DNA from 4 places in the Priestia sp. YIM B13490 genome. Region 1 is predicted to be linked to each of the others. Evidence: riboswitches for the same ligand, from Rfam matches in the RefSeq annotation. Region 1 holds a riboswitch; each other region holds the start of a gene.

Region 1 (4,601 bases):
GGTTATAAGCTGTTGCATCGTTCCATGCTTTAGAAGGCTGAAGCACTTCATCAGGAACGCCCGGAACATGAGTTGGAATCGATAAACCAAAAATAGTATCTGTTACTGTTTCGGTATTAGCGAGTTCTCCTTCAAGGGCTGCTTGAACCATAGCTCGAGTGTAACTTAACTTCATTCGTTCGCCCACCCCGTATTCACCGCCGGTCCATCCAGTATTTACAAGGTAGACATTTACATTATGTTCATCGATTTTCTTTCCTAGCATTTCTGCATAAGTTGTTGGAGCAAGAGGTAAGAAAGGCTCACCAAAGCATGTAGAGAAAGTAGCCTGTGGCGATGTTACGCCGCGCTCTGTTCCAGCTAACTTACTAGTGTACCCGCTCAGAAAATGGTACATTGCTTGTTCTTTTGTAAGCTTGCTGATTGGAGGTAAGACACCGAAAGCATCAGCAGTTAAAAAGACAATAGCTGTAGGGTGCCCGGCAACGCTTGGCAATACCGTATTATCAATAGAGTCAATTGAATAAGCGGCACGAGTATTCTCTGTTAAACTATTATCATTGTAATCTGCTACTTTCGTATTTTGATTTAACACTACATTTTCCAGTACGGCGCCGAAGCGAATTGCATTGAAGATTTGCGGTTCTTTTTCTTCGGAAAGCTGAATGCACTTCGCGTAGCATCCTCCTTCAATATTAAATACACCAGAGCTTGACCAACCGTGCTCGTCATCTCCGATTAAACGACGGTTTGCATCAGCAGAAAGCGTTGTTTTACCCGTTCCAGATAAACCAAAGAATAATGCAACGTCACCTTCTTCTCCTACGTTAGCAGAACAGTGCATGGATAGAATATTGTTTTGAGGAAGTAAGAAGTTCATCACTGAGAAAATAGATTTTTTCATTTCACCAGCGTATTCAGTTCCTCCAATTAGCACAATGCGTCGCTCTAACGAAAGAATAATGAAGGTTTCAGAATTCGTCCCGTCTGTTTCAGGATCAGCTTTGAACGTTGGAGCTGCTACAATTGTAAACGGCTTCACATCATCATTTGTTTTTTGTTCGGCTGAAGGGCGAATGAATAACTGCTGAGCGAATAGGTTGTGCCATGCAAATTCATTAACTACTTGAATTGGTAACTGATACTTTTTATCAGCTCCAGCATATCCATTAAAAACAAAAAGTTCATCCTGCTTCTTTAAGTGGGTTAAGACTTTTTTGTATAGCGCATCGAATCGCTGAGCAGAAATTGGCTGATTGACAGGTCCCCATTCAACCGTTTTTGAAGACACAGCATCGCTTACAATAAATTTATCTAAAGGAGAGCGACCTGTATATTTTCCGGTTTCGACTGACACAGCACCTGTAGAAGTCAGCGTTCCTTCGCGTCGAGCTAGAATTTTTTCAACAAGTTGTGGAACAGATAATTGGTGTTTTGTTGTTTTTAATTGAAGCAAACCATTTAATTCGATAGACATATCAACAGTACTCATGTGCACTACCTTCCTTTTTTAGCTATTATTTATTCATTAATGTTTGAAATTTATAATTAGTATAACACATTTATTTAATTATTCTATACTATTTAACTAAAAATGTTTGTGTATTATAAAAAAATGTACGTTATACCTATTTTAGACACATGTATATGTGCTAGGAGCGAAAAAAGTGAAGCTATTTTAAGTGAAAGCCTCATTTTGATCTGTCTTATTAACTAAACTTAGTGATGATTCTTAATAAGGTGTACTATTTCGGAATTTGAGTATGTTACATTAAAACAGATTCAAAAATAAAGAGATGATTTCCATTTGAATGTTGTTGACAGTGAAGCGCTTTTTCATGTATTATATGTCCTTGAACGGATACTCTCTTATCCCGAGCTGGTGGAGGGACAGGCCCTATGAAACCCAGCAACCATCGTCATTTTTTTGTGTAGACGATAAGGTGCTAACCTGATGCAAGGGCACAACCTTGATCGATAAGAGTGAAAGGCTTATGTAGAATTTGATACCTTTCCTCGATACAAGGAAAGGTTTTTTTATATTTTTTAACGTGTAATGAAAATAAGGGAATGAGTACCGTATCACAATGTATCGTATTTATAAGGAGGAAAACTGATGTCAACACAACGTCGTCTGTTCACGTCAGAATCTGTTACAGAGGGACATCCCGATAAAATTTGTGACCAAATTTCTGACTCAATTCTTGATGCTATCCTAGCAAAGGATCCAAATGCTCGTGTTGCTTGTGAAACAAGCGTAACAACTGGTTTAGTTTTAGTAAGTGGTGAAATTACAACTTCTACTTACGTGGATATTCCTAAAACAGTTCGTGAAACAATTAAAGGAATTGGCTATACTCGTGCAAAATACGGATTTGATGCTGAAACTTGTGCAGTATTAACATCTATCGACGAGCAGTCAGCTGATATCGCTGCTGGTGTAGACCAAGCGTTAGAAGCACGTGAAGGTCAAATGTCAGATGAAGAAATCGAAGCAATCGGAGCTGGAGACCAAGGCTTAATGTTTGGTTATGCATGTAACGAAACAAAAGAATTAATGCCTCTTCCAATTTCATTAGCTCATAAACTTGCTCGCCGTCTAACAGAAGTACGTAAAGAAGAAATTCTTCCTTACCTTCGCCCGGATGGTAAAACACAAGTAACAGTTGAATATGATGAAAACAACAAACCTGTTCGCATCGATACAATTGTTATTTCAACTCAGCATCATCCAGAAGTAACGTTAGAGCAAATTCAACGTAACTTAAAAGAATATGTTATTAATCCAGTTGTTCCAAACGAGTTAATTGATGAAAATACAAAGTATTTCATTAACCCAACAGGACGTTTCGTAATCGGCGGTCCTCAAGGAGATGCTGGTTTAACTGGTCGTAAAATTATCGTTGATACTTACGGCGGATATGCTCGTCATGGCGGCGGTGCATTCTCTGGTAAGGACGCAACAAAAGTAGACCGTTCAGCAGCTTATGCAGCTCGTTATGTTGCGAAAAACATTGTAGCAGCTGATCTTGCTGATAAATGTGAAGTACAACTAGCATATGCAATTGGTGTTGCACAACCAGTATCTATTTCAATTGATACATTCGGTACAGGAAAAGTTTCTGAAGAAGTACTAGTAGACGTAGTACGCAAAAACTTTGACCTACGTCCAGCGGGCATCATTAAAATGCTTGATTTACGTCGCCCAATTTATAAGCAAACAGCAGCTTACGGCCACTTTGGTCGTACGGACGTGGAGCTTCCTTGGGAGTTCACAGACAAAGCGGAAGCATTAAAAACTCAAGCTTTAGCTAAATAATAAAAAAATCTCCGTGAAAACGGAGATTTTTTTTATGCCCATTGAATATCTGCAGCAGATTTTTCTACGACACCTTCATATTCTGAAAGCAAATGCTGAAAAATGGCGTCCCATGATTGAGTAAGAGCATAGTGTCTCGCTGCATGGCCAAAGTGAAGCCGCTGGTGCAAATCATCGAGTAAACCTGTAATAGCCGAACTGAATTCTTCTAAGGAGTGAGGTTTGCAAAGGTAGCCGTTTCGCCCGTGCTGAACCATCTGTTTAACTCCTCCTGCATTTGCTGCCACTACAGGAGTTCCAGAAGCAAGAGACTCCAGTACAACATTTCCGAAGGTTTCTGTTTCCGAAGGAAAAACAAACAAATCAGATGATGAATAGATATGAGCAAGTTGCTTACCTTCAAGGAAGCCTGTAAATGTCATATGCTCAGATGCTTGCTGCTGCATTTGTTCTTTTAAAGGGCCGTCTCCCACAATAACCCAGTGAATTTGATGGCGGATATGATCCGGTAGAGATCGTGCGATTTTTATTAAAAAATCAGCGTTCTTTTCTTTAGCTAATCTTCCTACATACGTTAAAATGTAGGGCTTTTTAATATTATATTTAATACGAATATCAAAGCGGTCATAGTGGGGGTGAAATAATTTATGATTTACTCCTCGCGACCAAATAGATACGTTGTGAAACCCTTGTTCTTCTAGCTGCTGTTTGGTCACTTCAGAGGGAGCGAATATTTTTTGTACAGGTTTATAAAACCATTTCATATATTTTTGCAGTGGTACACGCATTTTTTCAAGTTCATAGTGAGATAAATAATCAGCAAAATTGGTATGATAAGAGCCGACAAGAGGAAAACCTAATCTTTTCCCGTAATAGGAGCCGCAAAGCCCCATTGTAAAAGGAGTGGCCAAATGAATAATAGAAGGATTGAATTCCTGCAGCTGCTTTTTAATTTTTAGAACGTTTGGCAATGAAAAGCGGCTGTTTGGATAAAGGAAAAACGGCATGCTGGGCGAACGGTGAACATACGTTGAAAATGACTGATCATGAGCAAATTCAGGAGCAAATACCTGGATGGGAATTTGCTTTGATTTGACATACTGGGTAAACTGATAAAGTGTTTTAGCAGCTCCGTTAACTTCTGGAGCAAATGTATCCGTAAATAAAGCAATTCTCATTAGTACTCCTCCTATCAATTAAGTTAAAAATATGTTCAGTGACACAGCACCTGAAAAGATGCCCAGTATCAGGCCTACCATGACATCCGTCGGATAGTGCAGAC
Region 2 (4,601 bases), on a different contig from region 1:
AATCCAACTTTTAGCTTATTTTTTCTTTTTTAATACATAGCATCCATACAAAAGCTAGTCCAATATAGCCAAATATCGGATACAAAAACTCAAGAAGCTGGGCATATCCGAATTGCCCAATAATAAAGCAAGCCAAGATAATAAACGCAAAAGCTTGTTTGTCATTGAGGGGAAGAAATGACTGAAGCTGCTTAGCGATGCCAAATACATTTCCAATCAATGTAGTAAAAATCTCGCCCAACACAACTACCGTAAATAAAACATTCACCCACGCTGAGATATTTTTAACAACGGCACTCATCGGAATATCAAGTTGAAATGAATAAGGCAAATTGGAAAGGGCAAGATGAGTAGAAACAAGCATAAACGTAAGTACACATCCTCCTATTAAGGCCCCTTTTGTAATCACGCTCCTATCTTTCACCGAGCTTCCTAATGGGACCAAAACGGCCTGAGCCAAAGCTAGATTCAGGGAAATATATAAAAAGGGACTAACCGCCCACTTCCACTGCGTGACGAGCGTTAAATCCGGCTTCGTTTGAATCAGTGAGAAATAGCTGATATTCGGCATAAAGATGATAAAAGCAAATGAAAGCATCATCGGTACAACAAGAGAATTAACCATTAAAATACCGTTAATTCCTTTTGCGATAAATATATAAGTTAAAACAATTGTAAAAATCATTCCAACAGGAGGCCACAGCCCAAACTGTTCTTTTCCTATTGCTCCCGTACTCGCTAGCATGACTGAAGTTACTCCAAATAAAATGACAATCATTACACCGTTTACCACTTTTCCAAGCACATCACCAAATAAATATGTATTAAGCTGCTGATAAGAAGAAGCCCCAATTGCGTGCGAAAGCAGCATCATTTTTGAACCTAGCCAAATAAAAAACAAGCCGCTGACCAAAATTCCGACCATTCCAAGTTCCCCGTACTGTGTAAAAAATTGAACGATTTCCTTGCCTGTTGCAAAACCGGCTCCTACAACGGTGCCTACATACGTAGCAGCAACCTGCAGCGTGAGTTTCCACCTTTTCATGCCCATCACCCTTCTACCCTTCATAGTTCACTATATGTAGAAACGATAAAAAAAAGACGAGCCTTTTTACATGTAAATCTACGCATATCCCAGTGCTTGTGCCTTTTGGTTTATTTTTTTCATTTTCTTTTTGTATTTCTCACAAAAAACTCCTTAACCCCTAACATAACAGTCATTTTCAAACAAAATATACGGATATTTCCCCTTTAGCTTTTAAATTTTCCTCAATATTTGCTGGAAATTCACAATTTACTGTTGTATAATTTCTAAAAATCAGATAAATTATTAAATAAGTATTCTTTCTATTTAAAAAAATATGTTTCAATTATATACAATTGATTCTTATCATGAGAGGTGGAGGGACTGGCCCTTTGAAACCTCAGCAACCAGTCGTTAGAGACATGGTGCTAAATCCAGCAAGCAATTTATTGCTTGGAAGATAAGAAGGCGAAAAAAGTCTTCTTCTTAAGAAGACTTTTTCTATTTTATCGGCATATTGCATAAAACGAATCACTCGTGAAATAGAAGCGAAACAATTTAAGGAGGTTTTGACATGGGGTTACTTGAAGATTTAAAGTCTAAAATTTTAATTGGGGATGGTGCCACTGGTACCCTCCTTTACTCACACGGTATTGACAGCTGTTTTGAAGAACTAAACATCACCAAACCAGAAGAGGTTTCTCGTATTCACAGAGCCTATGTAGAAGCTGGTGCAAACGTTATTCAAACAAATACGTACGCTGCTAATTATCAAAAACTTGCCCGTTATGGATTAGAAGATTCAGTCAAAGACATCAATGTTGCTGGTGTAAAATTAGCAAAACAAGCTGCAAAAGATCAGGCTTACGTGGTTGGTACACTCGGCGGAATTCGTTCTTTCCAAAAAAACGCTATTAGTTTAGAAGAGGTTAAGCGAAGCATTCGTGAACAGATGTTTTGGCTTTTAAATGAAGGCGTGGATGGCCTTTTGTTTGAAACATACTATGATTTCGAAGAATTAAAAACCGTTCTTACACTGGCAAGAAAAGAAACGGATAAGCCTATTATTACTCACGTTTCCCTGCATGATATTGGCGTACTGCAAGATGGCCGCCCTTTAGCAGATGCATTAAAAGAATTAGAGGCGCTGGGAGCAGATGTTGTCGGGCTAAACTGCCGTTTAGGTCCTTATCATATGATTCAGTCTCTTGAAGAAGTACCGCTTCCTGATCGTGCTTTCTTATCTGCTTACCCTAATGCCAGCCTTCCGGCGTATGTGGAAGGAAAGCTGGAATATGAAACAAATGAAGACTACTTTGTAGAAAGCGCGCGTTTATTCCGCGAACAAGGGGTTCGCTTAATTGGAGGATGCTGCGGTACAACACCAGCTCACGTACGCGCAATGTCATCTGCCTTAAAAGAGCTGCCTCCGATTACAAGCAAAGTTGTTAAAATGAGACCTGCCGTTACGGTTCAAGAGCGTGAGCAGCAGGATAAACCTCATATGCATGAAATTGTGAAGAAGCGCCGCTCGGTTATCGTCGAGCTAGATCCGCCTAAACAGCTTGGTCCGACGAAATTTTTAGAAGGCGCAAAAGCACTTGATAAAGTCGGCGTAGATGCTATTACATTAGCTGATAATTCTCTTGCCTCACCTCGCATCAGCAACTTGGCAATGGCAACACTGATGCAGCAAGAAACAAAAGCACGACCGCTTATTCATATTACCTGTCGCGACCGAAATTTAATTGGACTTCAATCTCATTTAATGGGACTTCATACGCTAGGAATGAATCAAGTACTTGCAATTACGGGTGATCCGTCAAAAGTTGGCGATTTCCCTGGCGCCACTTCGGTCTACGATTTATCTTCATTTGACTTGATTAGTTTAATCGCTCAGTTTAATGAAGGACTATCTTATTCCGGCAAACCACTTGGTCAAAAAACCAATTTTTCCATTGCAGCTGCCTTTAACCCAAACGTGCGTCACTTAGACCGAGCCGTTCAGCGTTTGGAAAAGAAAATCGACTGCGGGGCTCACTATTTCATTACTCAGCCTCTCTATTCAACTAAGCAAATTGAAGAGGTATATGAAGCAACCAAACATTTAACAACACCGGTATATATCGGTATCATGCCGTTAACAAGCGCAAGAAATGCTCGATTTATTCACCATGAAGTACCTGGAATTAAATTATCAGAAGATATTCTAGAACGCATGGATGCAACGGGAAATGACCGAATCCGCGGTGAAGTCGAAGGTCTTGCGATTGCAAAAAGCTTAATTGATACAGCATATGAGTTATTTGACGGTATTTACTTAATTACGCCGTTTATGCGCTATGAAATGACCGAAATTCTAACACGCTATATTCATGACAAGCAACTTGTTACATCAGAAAGGAAGATATAAATGAGCTCACTTATCGAACAACAACTAAAGAAGCGAATACTCATCATCGATGGAGCAATGGGAACGATGATTCAAGATGCTGATTTAACCGCTGAAGATTTTGGCGGCGAAGAATATGAAGGCTGCAACGAATATTTGACTCGAACAGCGCCTCATGTGATTCAGCGCATTCATGAAGAGTACTTTGCAGCAGGTGCTGACATCATTGAAACCAATACGTTTGGCTCAACATCTACCGTACTTGATGAATACGATTTAGGTCACTTGGCGTATGAATTGAATATCGAAGCTGTGAAGCTTGCTTGTGCAGCCCGCGATAAATATTCAACTCCCGAATGGCCTAGGTTCGTAGCTGGAGCTATCGGTCCTACCACTAAAACTCTCTCTGTTACCGGAGGTATTACATTCCCTGAGTTAGTAGAATCGTATGAAGAGCAAGCTCGAGGTTTGTTAGACGGCGGCGTTGACTTGCTTTTAGTCGAAACCTGTCAAGATATGCTGAACGTAAAAGCCGCATTTTTAGGTATTACAGCGGCGTTTGAAAAACTAAAAACCGAAGTTCCTATTATGATTTCAGGAACAATTGAGCCGATGGGAACAACTCTCGCTGGTCAAGATATCGAATCTTTTTACTTATCACTGGAACACATGAAGCCTCTTTCAGTCGGACTTAACTGCGCGACAGGCCCTGAATTTATGACGGATCATATTCGCTCTCTTTCAGACCTAGCCACTTCAGCAGTTAGCTGTTATCCAAACGCTGGACTTCCGGATGAAGAAGGCAATTATCATGAATCCCCTGAGCTGCTTGCTCAAAAAATTAAAGGGTTTGCTGATAAAGGCTGGCTGAACTTTGTAGGCGGATGCTGCGGTACAACGCCTGCTCATATTAAAGCACTGGCGGAAGCGGTAAAAGAGGTTGCGCCCCGTTCGCTTGATCGCTCCGAGCATAACCATGCTGTAACCGGTATTGAACCGCTTGTATATGACGATTCTATGCGCCCTCTTTTTGTGGGAGAACGTACGAATGTAATCGGTTCTCGCAAGTTCAAGCGTCTGATTGCGGAAGGAAAAATTGAAGAAGCATCTGAAATTGCGCGTGCTCAAGTTAAAAATGGTGCTCACGTTATTGATATTTGCTTGGCAGATCCGGACCGTGAAGAA
Region 3 (4,601 bases), on a different contig from region 1:
TGTAAATCTGCTTCACTATAATCCCATTTTTCCAGCTGCGATAACAGCAGCAAACCTTTTATGTCTTTTTCACTAAATGTTTCAATCATTTCTGCATATGTCCTCCCAACTTTTCGATGCACTGTGTGGCGTTAAAAAGCATAAAACTAACATACTCATCCACTTTCAATTACCGTTTAATCATTAACGAATTCTCTAACTAAATAGTACAGAATAAATAGAATATTTTCTACATTATTTATCCGTACCAATGATCCCTTAAAATAAACTAATCATTCACACATAAACTAATGAAAAAAGACCTCTTTCCAAGAAAGAGGTCTTTTCTGTTATTTCACTAGCTTTTGCTCAGCTGCAGCTGAACTTTGACTTCGTTTATGAAATCCTTTTGCGTAGTACGCGATAATAAGACCGATAAACCATAATGGTCCGATGACAACTGCAATTCTTGTATCTGGATTATATGCCATGAGAACCACTACCAGCGCTAGGAACGCAAGTGACACATAAGATGTTAACGGAAATAAAGGCATTTTGTATTTCAGCTTTGCCTCTTCACCTGTTTTTAACGTTTTGCGATATTTAATTTGAGAAAGCAAAATAATTCCCCATGTCCAAATCGCACCGAATGTTGCAATACTTGTTACCCACGTAAATACTTTGGCAGGCACAATGTAGTTTAACGCTACTCCGACTAATAGCGCACCTGCTGATGCCAAAACAGCTTTTCCCGGTACGCCGCCCTTTGTAAGCTGACCGTATCCTTTTGGTGCTTCTCCGTGTTCTGCTAAGTTAAACAGCATACGGCCTGTACTAAAAATACCGCTGTTACAAGAAGAAAGAGCTGCTGTTAGTACAACAAAGTTAATGATACCAGCCGCCGCTGGAATGCCGATTTTTTCAAATGTTAATACAAACGGGCTTCCCTGTGAACCAATCTCTTGCCACGGATAAATCGACATAATGACAAATAACGCACCGACGTAGAAAATCAGAATACGCCAAAAGACAGAATCAATCGCTCTTGCTAGAGATTTTTCGGGATTTTTCACTTCTCCCGCGGTAACGCCGATCATTTCAATTCCTAAATACGCAAACATGACCATTTGCAGCGACAGCAAAATACCTTTGAATCCGTTCGGGAACAGTCCGCCGTTGTCCCACAAGTTTTTGATACCAGTCGCAACGCCGCCGTTGCCGATTCCGAACACGATCATTAATAATCCAACGGCAATCATTAATACAATCGCTAAAATTTTAATAAGTGCAAACCAAAATTCCAGTTCACCATATGCCTTAACAGCTAAGAAGTTAACCGTTGTCATGATGACAAGCGCCGATAACGCCCAAATCCAGTTTGGTACATCCGGATACCAATACCCCATATAAATACCAACGGCTGTAATTTCAGCCATACATGTTACAACCCATAAAAACCAGTAGTTCCAACCTGTTAAATAACCAGCAAGCGGCCCTAAGTAGTCGCGTGCGTACTTGCTGAATGAACCTGCAACAGGTTTTTGAATCGCCATTTCTCCAAGTGCTCTCATAATAAAAAACATAATCATTCCGCTAAATCCGTACGCCAATAATATTCCTGGCCCTGCTAATTTAATAGCAGATGCAGATCCAAGAAACAGTCCTACCCCTATGGCTGCTCCTAAGGACATCAGCGTCACATGTCTTTCTTCTAACCCGCGTTTCAATTCTTTCCCCTGAGTTTTCCCCTGCATAAACGTCTCCCCTTTTTCCAATCTGTCAAAACGAGATGAACACAGCCTTTTTTGTTAGCGCTTTCATATAAATTTGTGCTAAAAGACAGCTAGGCTGTATATTTGTATTCTATCACCTTTCCCTCACTTTTCTTTTGTCGAAAAACAAAAAAATTATCTTATCATTTTGTTTAAACGCACAATTAGACATAGGCACTACTTTTTTACTATGTATTTATTATTGCACTTAAGTAATAGTATTTTTTAAAAATAGAAAAACGCCGACTCAACTCCGTCAGCGCATCGTTCATTTTATGCTTTTTTATAAAAACTAGCATTTATCTCGCGGGTTCAAAAGTTTTACAGCCAGGTTCTTCCGTTTCAGAAACATGGTGACTACTTTCAGGACTCACAACGTAAATGGACTCTGCACTGCATTTATTTCCGGATTTCCAATACATGCACTCATTCACTTCACACAATACACCTTGAGCCACTGTTATCCCTCCTTTGCTTGTCTTATCTATTTACTACCCGAAATATAACGATTCTAACATTTTTACGCAAAAAAACCGCTTGTTTCTCAAGCGGATCTTTTTATTGCGTGTGTTCAACATACTGTTTTTTAGCTAAATATAACTCACGGCTCAGCGTGATCCGCCGTTCTCTCAAGTGCCTTAAGTTAGCCTGAAATTGTTCGTTAGTTGGCTCTTCTTGAATTAAGCGATACGTAAAAGAAATATCTTCATTTAACTGTTTAAAATCTTCCCATATCTCTTGAACTAGAGCGGATTGTTTTTCTTCAAATGAACGATTTTGATGCGTTTTTAGCGCCTCTAAAATTTCCTGCTGCCACGTTTCGTCTTTTATTTCTTTTGCTAATAAGTATAGATCTAAATAATCATTAATGCATAAATTCGTTTGTGTATTATTCAATGTCATCACCTTTTCTATACGAAATGTTTCTTCCTAAGAAGAGGATTTCATCATAGAAAAAGATTCCTCTTCTTATCTGTCAGAGCTAGGCTATGCTGGAATTAGCACCATTCAATAATTGTGGTTGCTGAGGTTTCAAAGGGCCAGTCCCTCCACCTCTCTAGATAAGAATATTTCGTTTTTAAATTATTTCTGACTATTCTAATATGTTTTATAGGTTACGTCAATAGCTTTTCAATAAAAAGAAAAAAGAAGTAAAATATGGTATGCTTTCATAAAGGATGGTGAGCACATGAAACGATATATGTTATCTGCTTTTTTGGGAAGCTTGCTGCTGCTTCTCAGCATTGCCTTTTCATCTACTTTCCATATTGCAATTGTCAAAACAACCGGAAGTATTGGAGGGATTATTTTAGCAGCAGCGGCTTTGATTATGAACGCGCTTGAAGCCCCCCCCTCCTCAGACAATACAGCTGGAGGAGCCGTTGAAGTACTAGATAAAGGCGCTGTTTGGGCTACTTATTTACTTTTACTTTCATTACCGAACCTCATCGCATGTATAACATCTTATGTTTTATGGACTCGCTGACATTCATCAACGTTACGGACGTTTTGCCACTTGGAAGCTCATTGATATTTGTTTATCTACAAAGCCAAGTTCACGATACACATGCTGTGCAAAATTCCCAGCATGAACGCTGAGTCTGATTTCAGGGTATCCTTTGATAGACAATTCATCAATTGCTTTTTGCATTAACGGCTTGGCTAAACCTTGCCCGCGGTATTCGGGTACAACATATAATTCGTAGATAAAGCCAATTTCTTCTTTTGAAAAGAAGTCGGTAGATGGGCCGATAAGAACCCAGCCTGCGAGTTTATTTTCTTGTCTTAAAACTAAATAATAACAGCCTTTTTCAAAGGCACTACCAACTAGTTCATTTACGCGTTCAGCTGACGGATGAAACTGCTTCATCGTTCCTTCAAACAGCGCATCAGCAGATTTCGTCCGAATTTCCTGTAATTCTTCTTCAGTAGCTTTTGCAATCATTATGGATCTCTCCTTTCGTGTTCGTTTTCCACATGCGAGGATAAATTCCTGCAAAAAAAGTCTTCGCCTAAGCGAAGACTTTTATTTAAATTCAAAATGTTCTTGATGATTGCCTCGTTCGTCCGTCCAGTTAATCATAATGTCTAAACTTGCCGCTTTTCCAGGAACAGCAAAATTCGCGTAGCGAAAACGCTGACCGCTTTTGCTTAAGTTAGACCTTTCAATAGGAGAAAACAAGCTGTATTTCGCCTTATTTTTTCCTTCGTGCCGAAAAGCTTGGACATGCACGCGCTCTACGTCTTTTCCAATGTTTTCAACGGTTAATCCATATGTATGATAGACGTTATTTTTCCACTTTAGCTGATTATCTCCCGTCATGCTCGCTTTTGTCAGTTCAACCGACCATTGTTCAGATGATTTCTTCATTGGAAGCTTCTCAATCGAAAGAGCGCTGACATGAATGGCTGCAAAAGCAAGCCAAACAAAACAAAAAGTGCTGACTGTATAAAATAGTCTTTTCATAGATTTTGATCTCCTTAGAAATTTTAGTAGTAGCATTTCCTGTTCACTCAAAAATTATGATAAACGCTTTAACAAAAAAAGCCTCTCCATTTAGGAGAAGCTTCTTAAATTAATGCATAAGCAAATCTTTTTGTTTGTCTAATGAGTGTTTTGTATATAAATCTCTTTCAATCGCATATTTAGGACGCTGTTTCACTTCGTTAAAAATCTTGCCAATGTATTCTCCGACAAGACCCATTCCCATTAGCTGCAAGCCGCCTACAAGCCAAATTGATAAAATAAGAGACGTCCAGCCGATTTGCGTATGATCTAAATATTTTTGAATCAGCGCATAAATACCAAACGCAATACTAAAGAGAAAAGAAGCTCCTCCAAGCAGCGTC
Region 4 (4,601 bases), on a different contig from region 1:
CATTTAATCGAATTGAAGCAGATGCAAAGGAAACGTTAATTGGCGTTGAACAAGGTGATACGCTTAGAGTCATGCTTTCGTCTCTTCGCAAGTTAACTCGCTATACACCAATTAATGTAATTAGTGTAAAGCGCGAGATTGCAAAAACGCTCCTAGAAGTAGAGAAGTTCACAGTTTAAGGGAAAAGGAGCTCGTTTTACGAGCTCCTTTTTGTTTAAGAAGCCTCTATCTAGGTAAATGATAAAGGATGTGTTAAAATACGAAAAAAGCTTAAAATAAAGGGTGGTTGACGAAATGTCATTATTTTTTTATTCATATCCAAAGTGTGGTACGTGCCGAAAAGCCAAGAAGAGGCTGGATGATAACGGAGTAGCGTATGAAGAAATCCATATTGTAGAAAACCCGCCAACAAAAGAGCAGCTGCAATCTTATTATCAGAACAGCGGCTTAGAATTAAAAAAATTCTTTAATACAAGCGGTAAAAAATATCGCGAATTAGGACTTAAAGATAAAGTAAGCAGTGCGAGTGAAGATGAACTTCTGTCGATTCTTGCGTCAGATGGCATGTTAATTAAGCGTCCGCTGCTAACAGATGGACAAAAAGTAACGCTTGGTTTCAAAGAAGAGCAGTTTGAGGACGTGTGGAAGTAAGTTTTCAAATAGAAAATTTTTACCTTTTACGTTACACTGTTAATAGGAAGTTATTTTAGGTTGTAGAAAGTGTTCTCCACGTTGAAGGCGCTTTTTATATAAACAAATTACGATACATATTTTGGAGGGATTAAGATGAGTACACCAAAAGATTTGCGTTATTCTGAAGAGCATGAATGGGTAAAAACAGAAGGAGACGTTGTCCGCGTAGGTATTACGCATTTCGCTCAAGCTGAGCTTGGCGACATCGTATTCGTTGAACTGCCAGAAGTAGGAGCAACAGTAGAAGCTGACGAGCCGTTTGGCAGCGTTGAATCAGTAAAAACAGTTTCTGAGCTTTACGCACCAATTAGCGGTGAAGTTGTAGCAGTAAACGACAACTTAAGCGATAGCCCTGAACTTGTTAATGAATCTCCATACGAAGAAGCATGGATGATTACAATCAAACCGTCTGATGCTTCTCAAGTAGATAAGCTAATGACAGCAGAGCAATACGAAGAAATGACAAACGAAGGATAATATTCCTCCATAAATTGTCTTTATGAAAAGTTTTTGACTGGACACTCTATTAGTAAACAAGCTAAAGGAGTGTCTTTTTATGTTTGAAAAACAAAAAATGGACGTTACAGATCGCGTTACAGCTAAATTTCATGACGGCGGTATGAAATTATATGTTGATAAGCAGCCAATTGGTGAAGTTAGTTACGGAACAAGCGGCAATGAATACCGCTTTGAAGAAGGTTATTCGCAAGAAAATAATAAGTTCTATCAATATACGGATGTACAAAAACAAGGTGAAACGCAAAAATATACAGACTGCGACGAAGAAGCAGGATGGTGCTAAACAGTGGCAACTGCCACTGTTTTTCTTGTCTTATGGAAACAATATGGCCTAAGCTGCTTTTTAAAACAGTTCTTTCTTGCAAATTTCTTTTAAAAAACAGGTGAACTGTGATACATTAACGAATATTGTATAGCATAAAGAAATGATGTTACTATACAACTGACGATTATGGGTGATGAAAATGGGGCTAATTGAAATTGAAAAAGTAATTATTGTCGAAGGAAAATCAGATAAAAAGCGTATCCAAGATATCATTCGAGAACCAATTGAAATTATCTGTACAAACGGTACGATTAGTTTATCAAAGCTGGATGAAATTATTGACTGTACGTTTAACAAAGAGGTATACATACTTGTTGACTCTGATGATTCAGGGAATAAGCTAAGAAAACAATTTAAACGAGAGCTTCCGGAAGCAGAGCATCTATATATTGATAAAATGTACCGAGAGGTTGCTGCCGCCCCTAGACATCACATAGCAACAGTATTACTGAGTGCCAATATCGATGTTAATGCAGAATTTTTAACATAAAAGGAATGAGCAACATGCAAGAATGGAGCGAAAAACAGCTTGAAGATCAGTTAAAAGAAGGACAAAGAACGTTTATCTTTTTCCATACACCTTTTTGCGGGACATGTCAGCTGGCAAAAAAAATGTTAACCGTAGCAGAAGCGATGCTGCCCGGTGTGACCATCGGAATGAGCAATTTAAATTATATGCCTTCAAAAGCAGAAATATTTTCAATTGAAAGTGTACCTTGTTTGATTGAAGTGAAAAATGGCGAAATGGTAAAAAAACTCTATGCGTTTCATTCCATCGAGCACGTACTTGAAGAGCTTCGATAATCAAACGTTTGTTTAAAATGAAGAAATTGAAAGAGAGTGAACCGTTGGGGCTGTTGGAATCTTGGGATATTATCCCAAGAACAAAACCTGTTGACAGCCTATCTGACACATGCTAAAATCACACTCATGAATGTTCATAAATGAATGAATATTTCCCAAAAACAAAATAATTGTTGCGAACTCTTATCAAGAGAGGTGGAGGGACTGAGCCCTGTGAAACCCGGCAACCGTCAGACTAACTGAAATGGTGCCAATTCCTGCAAAGCTATGTGCTTTGAAAGATGAGAGAAAGGATTAAATATCGAGCCTTTCTGTCATGCGCAGAGAGGCTTTTTTGATGGGGAAAATTGTTTTACGGCTTTTTCATCCTATAGGGCAACCTAACATAATTAAGTTTTTACTAAAGAAGGTGAAGAAATATGATTACATTAACAGACGTTACAAAAATTTATCAGGCCAAAAGTGGTCAAATAACAGCTGTTGATAATGTGAATCTAACCGTTAACCAAGGTGAAATTTACGGAATTATTGGTTATAGCGGAGCGGGGAAAAGTTCTTTAATTCGCTTGCTAAACGGGTTAGAAACACCAACGACAGGAACGGTCGAAGTAGCAGGTAATGATATTGGAAAAATTAAAGGCGGAAAACTCAGAAAAGCTAGACAAGAAATTAGTATGGTATTTCAGCACTTTAATATCTTGTGGTCGCGTACGGTGCGAGAAAATATTGCTTTTCCGTTAGAAATAGCAGGGATCTCAAAAGAAAAAAGAATGAAACGAGTAGACGAGCTTATCAAGTTAGTCGGGCTTGAAGGGCGTGAAAATGCTTATCCATCACAGCTTAGCGGTGGACAAAAGCAGCGTGTTGGTATTGCTCGAGCGCTAGCCAATAACCCAAAAGTATTGCTGTGTGATGAAGCAACATCAGCGCTTGATCCTCAAACGACAGATTCCATTTTAGATCTGTTAGTAGATATTAATGAGAAGCTAGGGTTAACCATTGTATTGATTACTCATGAAATGCATGTTATTCGTAAAATTTGTCATCGGGTAGCCGTTATGGAAAATGGGGCAGTGGTAGAAGAAGGACAAGTGCTAGAAGTATTCAGAAAACCTAAGCAGCCGATTACAAAACGGTTCGTTCAACAGATTTCTGAACCAGAAGAAACGTTTGAAACAATTGAACAAGTACAGGGGTTATATCCAAGCGGGCAAATTATTCAGCTTACGTTTGTTGGCGGAAAAGCAGAGCAACCGCTCATTACAACGATTTTAAAACAGTTTGATGTAACGATTAATATTTTGCAAGGAAAGATTTCTCATACACAAACAGGTTCATACGGGACGTTGTTCGTTCATTTAGACGGAGAATTAACAGAAGTTGAAAAAGTCATTGCATACATTCATGAGCAGCAGGTAGAAGTGGAGGTAATGACAAATGCTTGAGAAACTATTTCCGAACGTTATTTTAGATGATTTTATTCAAGCGACAAATGAAACACTATATATGACGGCTATTTCAGTTATAGCCACGTTTGTTCTAGGTATTTTATTGGGCTTGCTTTTATTTTTAACGTCCAAAGGACAGCTCTGGCAAAACAAACCTTTATATGCCATTGTGTCAGCAGTTGTAAATATCTTTCGTTCCATTCCATTCATTATTTTAATTGTTTTACTGATTCCATTTACCAAAGCATTGGTAGGAAGTATTTTAGGCGCTAATGCAGCGTTACCTGCTTTAATTGTGGGAGCAGCACCATTTTATGCGCGTCTTGTAGAAATTGGTCTGCGTGAAATTGATAAAGGTGTTATTGAAGCTGCTAAATCAATGGGAGCAACAACAAGCACTATTATCTTTAAAGTGCTGTTACCTGAATCGCTGCCAGCTTTAATTTCTGGTTTGACGGTAACAACGATTGCGCTAGTCGGCTATACGGCAATGGCGGGTGTGATTGGAGCTGGAGGTCTTGGGAATCTTGCATATTTAGAAGGATTCCAGCGCAGTCATAATGATGTAACGCTAGCTGCTACGATCTTAATTTTGATTATTGTATTTATTATCCAACTTATTGGAGATGCGATTACTGCAAAAATTGATAAAAGATAAAGGGAGGATTATTTATTATGAAAAAATGGCTTTCGGCTTTAGCACTAACATCTGCGCTAGTAGTAGGATTAGCTGCATGTGGATCTAACAATGGATCAAAAGATGAAAAGAAAATTGTTGTGGGTGCATCTAATACGCCTCATGCTGAAATTTT

What was found. A riboswitch is a leader RNA that binds a small molecule or an ion and turns the genes downstream of it on or off. The one in region 1 is predicted to bind S-adenosylmethionine.
Region 2: linked by a shared signal. The riboswitch ahead of ACFX4R_RS06675 (bifunctional homocysteine S-methyltransferase/methylenetetrahydrofolate reductase) and the one ahead of metK (methionine adenosyltransferase) in region 1 are both predicted to bind S-adenosylmethionine.
Region 3: linked by a shared signal. The riboswitch ahead of ACFX4R_RS00865 (hypothetical protein) and the one ahead of metK (methionine adenosyltransferase) in region 1 are both predicted to bind S-adenosylmethionine.
Region 4: linked by a shared signal. The riboswitch ahead of ACFX4R_RS19640 (methionine ABC transporter ATP-binding protein) and the one ahead of metK (methionine adenosyltransferase) in region 1 are both predicted to bind S-adenosylmethionine.

What each region holds. Positions count from the first base shown of each region.
Region 1 covers NZ_JBHZOT010000004.1:337,267-341,867, reverse strand. The annotation lists gene pckA (phosphoenolpyruvate carboxykinase (ATP)) at 1-1,492, opposite strand, end outside; SAM riboswitch class I at 1,867-1,984, shown strand; gene metK (methionine adenosyltransferase) at 2,117-3,319, shown strand; gene ACFX4R_RS16050 (glycosyltransferase family 4 protein) at 3,352-4,497, opposite strand; gene ACFX4R_RS16045 (phosphatase PAP2 family protein) at 4,516-4,601, opposite strand, start outside.
Region 2 covers NZ_JBHZOT010000002.1:240,806-245,406, forward strand. The annotation lists gene ACFX4R_RS06670 (YkvI family membrane protein) at 11-1,045, opposite strand; SAM riboswitch class I at 1,385-1,491, shown strand; gene ACFX4R_RS06675 (bifunctional homocysteine S-methyltransferase/methylenetetrahydrofolate reductase) at 1,599-3,437, shown strand; gene metH (methionine synthase) at 3,438-4,601, shown strand, end outside.
Region 3 covers NZ_JBHZOT010000001.1:169,732-174,332, reverse strand. The annotation lists gene ACFX4R_RS00880 (GNAT family N-acetyltransferase) at 1-89, opposite strand, end outside; gene alaP (alanine permease AlaP) at 330-1,733, opposite strand; gene ACFX4R_RS00870 (DUF1540 domain-containing protein) at 2,051-2,209, opposite strand; gene ACFX4R_RS00865 (hypothetical protein) at 2,310-2,654, opposite strand; SAM riboswitch class I at 2,718-2,819, opposite strand; gene ACFX4R_RS00860 (hypothetical protein) at 2,941-3,237, shown strand; gene ACFX4R_RS00855 (GNAT family N-acetyltransferase) at 3,250-3,696, opposite strand; gene ACFX4R_RS00850 (hypothetical protein) at 3,778-4,218, opposite strand; gene ACFX4R_RS00845 (glycosyltransferase family 2 protein) at 4,328-4,601, opposite strand, start outside.
Region 4 covers NZ_JBHZOT010000006.1:299,719-304,319, forward strand. The annotation lists gene ACFX4R_RS19610 (acyl-CoA dehydrogenase family protein) at 1-179, shown strand, start outside; gene ACFX4R_RS19615 (arsenate reductase family protein) at 295-651, shown strand; gene gcvH (glycine cleavage system protein GcvH) at 787-1,170, shown strand; gene ACFX4R_RS19625 (YusG family protein) at 1,250-1,495, shown strand; gene ACFX4R_RS19630 (toprim domain-containing protein) at 1,677-2,027, shown strand; gene ACFX4R_RS19635 (thioredoxin family protein) at 2,042-2,341, shown strand; SAM riboswitch class I at 2,522-2,629, shown strand; gene ACFX4R_RS19640 (methionine ABC transporter ATP-binding protein) at 2,761-3,786, shown strand; gene ACFX4R_RS19645 (methionine ABC transporter permease) at 3,779-4,447, shown strand; gene ACFX4R_RS19650 (MetQ/NlpA family ABC transporter substrate-binding protein) at 4,465-4,601, shown strand, end outside.